DNA from 2 places in the Streptomyces sp. NPDC056296 genome. Region 1 is predicted to be linked to the other one. Evidence: riboswitches for the same ligand, from Rfam matches in the RefSeq annotation. Region 1 holds a riboswitch; the other holds the start of a gene.
The links. A riboswitch is a leader RNA that binds a small molecule or an ion and turns the genes downstream of it on or off. The one in region 1 is predicted to bind cobalamin.

Region 1 (3,396 bases):
CCAGTCGATGTCCCGGGAAGCCGGGTCCACGAAGGCGCCCAGGTTCACCGAGCCCAGGTTGCAGACCGCCGTCTCCCCGTCGTCCGTGACCTCCAGGATCTCCGTGCAGAGGTTGGAGGAGTGGACGACGTGACCGGGCTCCGCGGTCTGGTTGGCGGTGCGGTTGGCGGTGTCCTTGAAGGTCATCCAGCCGTTGCCGGTCTGCGCGAGGGTGCGCATCATGCGGCCGTACAGCTCACGGGCGGGGAGGGTCTTGCGGGCCAGCCCCGCGGCCTCGGCCTCGCGGTACGCGGCGTCGAACTCCGCGCCCCACAGGTCGACCAGCTCGGGCACGTCGGCGGGCGAGAACAGCGACCACGGTCCGTCGGCGTCCACCCGGCGCATGAACTCGTCCGGCACCCAGTGCGCGAGGTTCAGGTTGTGCGTGCGGCGGGCGTCCTCACCGGTGTTGTCCCGCAGCTCCAGGAACTCCTCGATGTCGGCGTGCCAGGTCTCCAGGTAGACCGCCGCCGCGCCCTTGCGCCGGCCGCCCTGGTTCACGGCGGCGACCGAGGCGTCCAGCGTCTTCAGGAACGGGACGATGCCGTTGGAGTGACCGTTGGTGCCGCGGATCAGCGAACCCCGGGCGCGGACACGGGAGTAGGCGATGCCGATGCCGCCGGCGTGCTTGGAGAGGTTGGCGACCTGGTGATAGCGGTCGTAGATGGAGTCCAGCTCGTCCTTGGGGGAGTCCAGGAGGTAGCAGGACGACATCTGGGCGTGCCGGGTACCGGAGTTGAACAGGGTGGGGGAGGAGGGCAGGTAGTCGAGGCTGCTCATCAGCCCGTACAGCGCGGCCACCTCGTCGGCCGAACGCGTGCTGTCGTCCTCGGCGAGTCCGGCGGCCACCCGCAGCATGAAGTGCTGGGGCGTCTCGACGACCTCGCGGGTGATCGGGTGCCGGAGCAGGTAGCGGCTGTACACGGTGCGCAGGCCGAAGTAGCCGAAGCGGTCGTCGGCGGCCGGGTCGATCAGCGCGTCCAGGCGGTCCGCGTGCAGCCGTACGAACTCGGCGGTGCGGTCGGCGATCAGGCCCTCGCGGTGACCGGTGGCGACCGACCCGGTGAACGAGGTGACGCCCTGCGAGGCGGCCTCGGCGCGGATGCCGATGGTCAGCAGCCGGGCGGCCAGCCTGGAGTAGACCGGGTCCTCCGAGATGAGCCCGGCCGCCGCCTCCGTGGCGAGCTCCCGCAGCTCGGACTCGTCCGCACGGGCGGACCGGCCGCGCAGTGCGGCGGCGGCGACCCGGCCCGGGTCGGCGCCCGGGAGGTCGGCGGTCAGCTCGGTCAGGTTCCGCAGCAACGCGGCACCGGGCCCGTCGGGCCGCTCGGTCACCGGGGCCGCTGAAGTCGTCGCCGGGGTCGCTGAAACCGGGTCGGCTGGCGCGATGGTCACGTGGGGGCACTCCCTCGCTCGGCACGGGGCCTGGGGGAGGGCAGGGGCAGCTCACGAGCGCACGCGGCGTCGCGTCCACCGGCCCACTCCACGAGGCCCGGACGTCAGGCACCCGGACCGGGACGGTACGGGCGCACTGTCGGCAGGTCCTCGGACTGGACATGCGTGTGCACACGTGCGGAGACGCGCGGATACACACAAGTACACCGTTGCGGGACAGTTCCGGATTCGCACCGGATTCCCCTGCGGCGACAGCGAGCACGAGCATACATCTTGTGCCGGGTTCGGCGAGCACCCCCAGATGTTGTGTCGCGGAGGGGCCGTTGAGGGGTGGCGCTGGTGTCAGAGCGTCAGTTCATAGGTGAGGAGCGTGATGTCGTCGAGCTCCGGCAGCGGGTTCCAGTCGCGGTCGGGTGTGCGGGCGAAGCCCATCCGTTCGTAGAGGCGGTGGGCGCTGCGCATGGTGCGCTGGGTGGACAGCACGACGCGCGCGCAGCCCTCGACGGCCCGGGACCGGTCGACGCAGGTCCGTACGAGGGCCTCGCCCACCCCGCGTCCGCGTGCCTCGCGGGCGACGGCGAGCATCCGTATCTCGGCCTCGCCGGGCCGGGCGATGTCGGCCATGGGGCCGCCGGACGGCACGAAGGTCACGCCGCCGAGCACCCGGCCGTCCGCCGCGGCGACCAGCACCTCGGCGGCCGCCGCCCGCTTGGCCACGTTCCTCAGTTCGCCGAGGTACGCGTCGCTCTCCCCGAAGTCCAGGAGGCCGTCTTGTAGATAGGCCTGCGCGGTGATCTCACCGACGGTGCCGTACTCGTCCGCCGCCGCCTGCCGGATCACGAAGTCCATGACGACGAGTGTGCCCGACGGGTACGACAACGGGCCGCCGGATTTCTCCGACGGCCCGCCGCGTAGCAGGGACGGCGATCAGTGCGAGGTGCCCGCCGTGGCCGGCGGCAGCTCCACCTCGACGCCGGGGTCGCCCGCGTCCGCCGTGTAGTCGCTCGGCTTGGTCTCGTCGACGCCGTCGGGCGCCTTGAGAGCCCGCATGACGAAGGTCAGGACCACGGTGACCACGACGTTCAGCACGAAGGCGGTGAGGCCGATGTAGCCGATCTCGCCGATGCCCGGGATCTCCTCGGAGGAGCCGCCGAAGTGCTTCTGCGTCGGCGAGGCGACACCGTAGGCGGCGGCCGTGCCGTAGATCATGCCGACCGCCCAGCCGCCGAGCAGCGCCCAGCGGTGGAACCAGCGGGTGAACAGGCCGCCGACCAGCGCCGGGAAGGTCTGCAGGATCCAGATGCCGCCGAGCAGCTGGAAGTTGATCGCGACCGTCTTGTCCATGCCGAGGACGAAGACCAGCGCGCCCACCTTCACCAGCAGGGACGTCAGCTTGGAGACCTTCGTCTCCTGGGCCGGGGTGGCGTCCGGCTTGATGAAGTCCTTGTAGATGTTGCGGGTGAAGAGGTTCGCGGCCGCGATCGACATGATCGCCGCCGGGACCAGGGCGCCGATGCCGATCGCCGCGAAGGCCACGCCGGCGAACCAGTCCGGGAACATGTTCTCGAACAGCTGCGGGATCGCCAGCTGCCCGTTCTCCACCTTGACCCCGGCCGCGATCGCCATGAAGCCCAGCAGCGCGAGCAGGCCCAGCATCAGCGAGTACAGCGGCAGGATCGTGGTGTTGCGGCGGATCACCTCACGGCTGCGCGAGGACAGCGTCGCGGTGATCGAGTGCGGGTACATGAAGAGCGCGAGCGCCGAGCCGAGCGCCAGGGTGGCGTATGTCCACTGGCCGCCGTGGTCCGGCACCAGTCCGCCCTTGCCCGACTCGCTGAACTTGTCGTTCGCCGCGGCGAAGATGTCGTCGAACCCGCCGAGCTTGATCGGGATGTAGATGATCGCCACCGCGATCACGATGTAGATCAGCGTGTCCTTCACGAACGCGATCAGCGCGGGCGC
Region 2 (3,396 bases), on a different contig from region 1:
CTGGACGACGTCACCGAACTCGGCGTAGCACATGTGGGTGTGGATCTGGGTGTCCGGGCGTACGCCGCTCGTGCTGAGCCGGAAGGCCTCGGTGGCCCACGCCAGGTAGGCCGGGCGGTCGGCTCCGCGCAGCGGGAGGGTCTCGCGCAGCGCGGGCTCGTCCACCTGGATGACCGAACCGCCGGCCGCCTCCAGGTCGTTCACCTCGTCGCGCAGGGCGAGGGCGACCTGGCGGGCGGTGTCGCCGAGGGGCTGGTCGTCGCGGACGAAGGACCAGGCGAGCATGGTGACCGGCCCGGTGAGCATGCCCTTGACGGGGCGAGAGGTGAGCGACTGGGCGTACGTCGTCCAGCGCACCGTCATCGGTTCGGGCCGGGAGACGTCACCGGCAAGGATCGGTGGGCGGACGTAACGGGTGCCGTAGGACTGCACCCAGCCGTGCTGTGTGGCCAGGTACCCCGTCAGCTGTTCGGCGAAGTACTGCACCATGTCGTTGCGTTCGGCCTCGCCGTGCACGAGGACGTCGAGGCCGGTCTTCTCCTGGAAGGCGATGACCTCCTGGATCTCGGCCTTGATGCGCTCCTCGTAGCCTGCCGTGCCGATGCGGCCCGCGCGCAGGTCGGCGCGGGCGGTACGCACTTCGCCGGTCTGCGGGAACGAGCCGATGGTGGTGGTCGGCAGGAGCGGCAGGCCGAGGGCGGCGCGCTGGGCGGTGGCCCGCTCGGGGTAGGGCTGGGGGCGCCGGGTGTCGGTGTCCGTGACGGCGGAGGCGCGAGCGCGGACGGCGGGGTCGTGGGTGATGGGGGAGTTCACCCGGGCGGCGAGGTCGGCCCGGTTCGCGGCCAGTCGGGCGGTGATCGTGTCGGTGCCGAGGGTCAGGCCCTCGGCGAGGGTGACGATCTCGCCCGCCTTCTGGCGGGCGAAGGCGAGCCAGCGCAGGATCTGGGGGTCGGTGTCCCGTTCGGCGGCCGTGTCGAGGGGGACGTGGAGGAGGGAGCAGGAGGCGGCCACGTCGACCCGGTCGGCCAGGCCGAGCAGGGTGGCGAGGGTGGCGAGGGACTGCTCCAGGTCGTTGATCCAGACGTTGCGGCCGTCGACGACACCGGCGACCAGGCGCTTGCCGGGCAGCCCGCCCACGGCCGCGAGGGCGTCGAGGTTGGCGGCCGCGGCGTCCGTGAAGTCCAGGGCGAGTCCGTCGACGGGGGCGTTGGCCAGGACGGGCAGGGCTTCGCCGAGGCGGTCGAAGTAGGAGGCGATCAGGAGCCTCGGCCGGTCGTCGAGGGCGCCGAGGTCGCGGTAGGCGCGGGCGGCGGCGTTCAGTTCGGCCGGGGCGCGGTCCTCGACCAGGGCGGGCTCGTCGAGCTGCACCCACTCGGCGCCGGCCGCGCGCAGGTCGGCGAGGACTTCGGCGTACACGGGCAGCAGCCGGTCCAGCAGGGTGAGCGGCTCGAAGTCCGCGGGCGCGTCCGGGGCGGGCTTGGCGAGCAGCAGGTAGGTGACCGGCCCGACCAGTACCGGGCGGGCGCTCAACCCGAGCCCGAGGGCCTCCTTCAGCTCGGCCACCTGCTTGGCCGAGTCGGCGGTGAACACCGAGTCCGGGCCCAGTTCGGGCACCAGGTAGTGGTAGTTGGTGTCGAACCACTTGGTCATCTCCAGCGGCGCGACGTCCTGGGTGCCGCGGGCCATGGCGAAGTAGCCGTCCAGCGCGTCGGCGGCGACGGCGTCGCGGTGGCGGGCGGGGACCGCGCCGACCATGACGGTGGTGTCGAGGACGTGGTCGTAGTACGAGAAGTCGCCGGTCGGGACCTCGCCGATGCCGGCCTCGGCGAGCTGCCGCCAGTTGGCGGCGCGCAGTTCGGCGGCGGCCAAGTGGAGGGCTTCGGCGGTGACGCGGCCCTTCCAGTAGCCCTCGATCGCCTTCTTCAGTTCCCGGTTCGGGCCCTGGCGGGGATAGCCGTACACGGTGGCCCGTGCTGCCGCGGCCGCGGACTTGCTGGTCACGGAGATCTCCTTCGCGAGATGAATCCCTGAGATCCCGGGGACGGGACGAGAGCGCGAAGGGGTGACGACCGGGCGGGATCGACGTCGCGCGGCACAGCGCGGTCGTCCGCCTGGTATGTACGCCGACCCGCCCACGAGGTCACCGGGATGTCCGCGCACGAGTCGTCCGTACGCGGGCAACGGGCAGGTCTTCGGACTCACGGGCACGTCTCAGTCGTACGAGACATCTACTGGCCGTCGCTTCCCAGACCCTGTTCACCGGGTCCAGTGCTGATGACGGCGGTCGTTCCCGCTCACCGCTGCGGGGCAGTCCCGGATTCCCACCGGGTTCCCTCTTACGACGCTCCCGCCAGGGCCCCCAAGCCTTTTGGGCCGTGGGGGAGGACGGGGCGAACCAGCTGCGCTCGCCAGCCTACCGTGGCGTGCGGACCGGTCAGCCAGGGGCGGTTCGGCTGAGGTGCTCCCAGGACCGGTACAGATCCGCCTGGGCCCGGCCCATCTCCAGTACGTGATCGAAGGACTGGCTGCCGACTATGAGCCGTCGGGGCGGGTCCGGCAGCGCGGCCAGCTCCATGATGACCGGGGCGGCGGTCTCCGGGCCCGGGGCGACGGCGTCGCCCCACATCGCCTCCATCTCGGTGCGCAGGGGCTGATACCGCGCCAGGGGTTCGGTGTTCGTGGTGCCCGCGGTGAACAGGCCGGTCTCGTAGCCGCCCATCTGCACGATGGTGACCTTGACGCCGAACCCCTCGACCTCCATCGCGAGCGCCTCGCTGACCGAGTCCAGTGCGGCCTTGCCCGCGCCGTAGAAGCCGACGGTGGCCATGCCGCCGCCGCTGCCCATCGAGGTGACCTGGAGGAGCCGGCCCCCGCCCTGGGCGCGCAGGTGAGGAAGGGCCGCCTGGGCCACCCACACGGCGCCGAAGAAGTTCACGTCCATGTGCGCCCGGATCTGCTCCTCCGTGGCTTCCTCCACCATGCCGTAGAGCATCGCGCCGGCGTTGTTGACGACGACGTCCAGCCTGCCGAAGGCGCCTGCCGCGCGCTCAACGCCGTCGAACACGCCCTGGCGGTCGGTGACATCCAGCGAAAGAGGAACCAGGTGGTCGGGGTACTTCTCGGTCAGTTCCTCCAGGGGACCGACGTTGCGGGCGGCGGCGACCACCCGGTCGCCGCCCGCCAGCGCGGCCTCGGTGAAAGCCCTGCCCAGGCCGCGGGAGGCTCCGGTGATGAGCCAGACTCTTGCACGCGTCACACTGCCTCACTCTCAGTAAACGAAACGGCTCGTCTCGGTTCGTTCAGAGCTTAGAGGATCCCTCTCGGCTTTTCAATACGGTCCGTCTCGTTTCTCTTGGCGCCTAGACTGGGCGCATGTCCAACGAGAAGGGGCCGGAC

Region 2: another riboswitch for cobalamin. It lies ahead of metE (5-methyltetrahydropteroyltriglutamate--homocysteine S-methyltransferase); the one in region 1 lies ahead of ACFCZF_RS14665 (ribonucleoside-diphosphate reductase subunit alpha).

What each region holds. Positions count from the first base shown of each region.
Region 1 is NZ_JBHJRX010000016.1:121,343-124,738, reverse strand. Features, by position in the region: gene ACFCZF_RS14665 (ribonucleoside-diphosphate reductase subunit alpha) at 1-1,434, opposite strand, end outside; cobalamin riboswitch at 1,558-1,719, opposite strand; gene ACFCZF_RS14660 (GNAT family N-acetyltransferase) at 1,777-2,283, opposite strand; gene mctP (monocarboxylate uptake permease MctP) at 2,362-3,396, opposite strand, start outside.
Region 2 is NZ_JBHJRX010000051.1:13,324-16,719, forward strand. Features, by position in the region: gene metE (5-methyltetrahydropteroyltriglutamate--homocysteine S-methyltransferase) at 1-2,001, opposite strand, end outside; cobalamin riboswitch at 2,166-2,370, opposite strand; gene ACFCZF_RS30925 (SDR family NAD(P)-dependent oxidoreductase) at 2,435-3,256, opposite strand; gene ACFCZF_RS30930 (TetR/AcrR family transcriptional regulator) at 3,373-3,396, shown strand, end outside.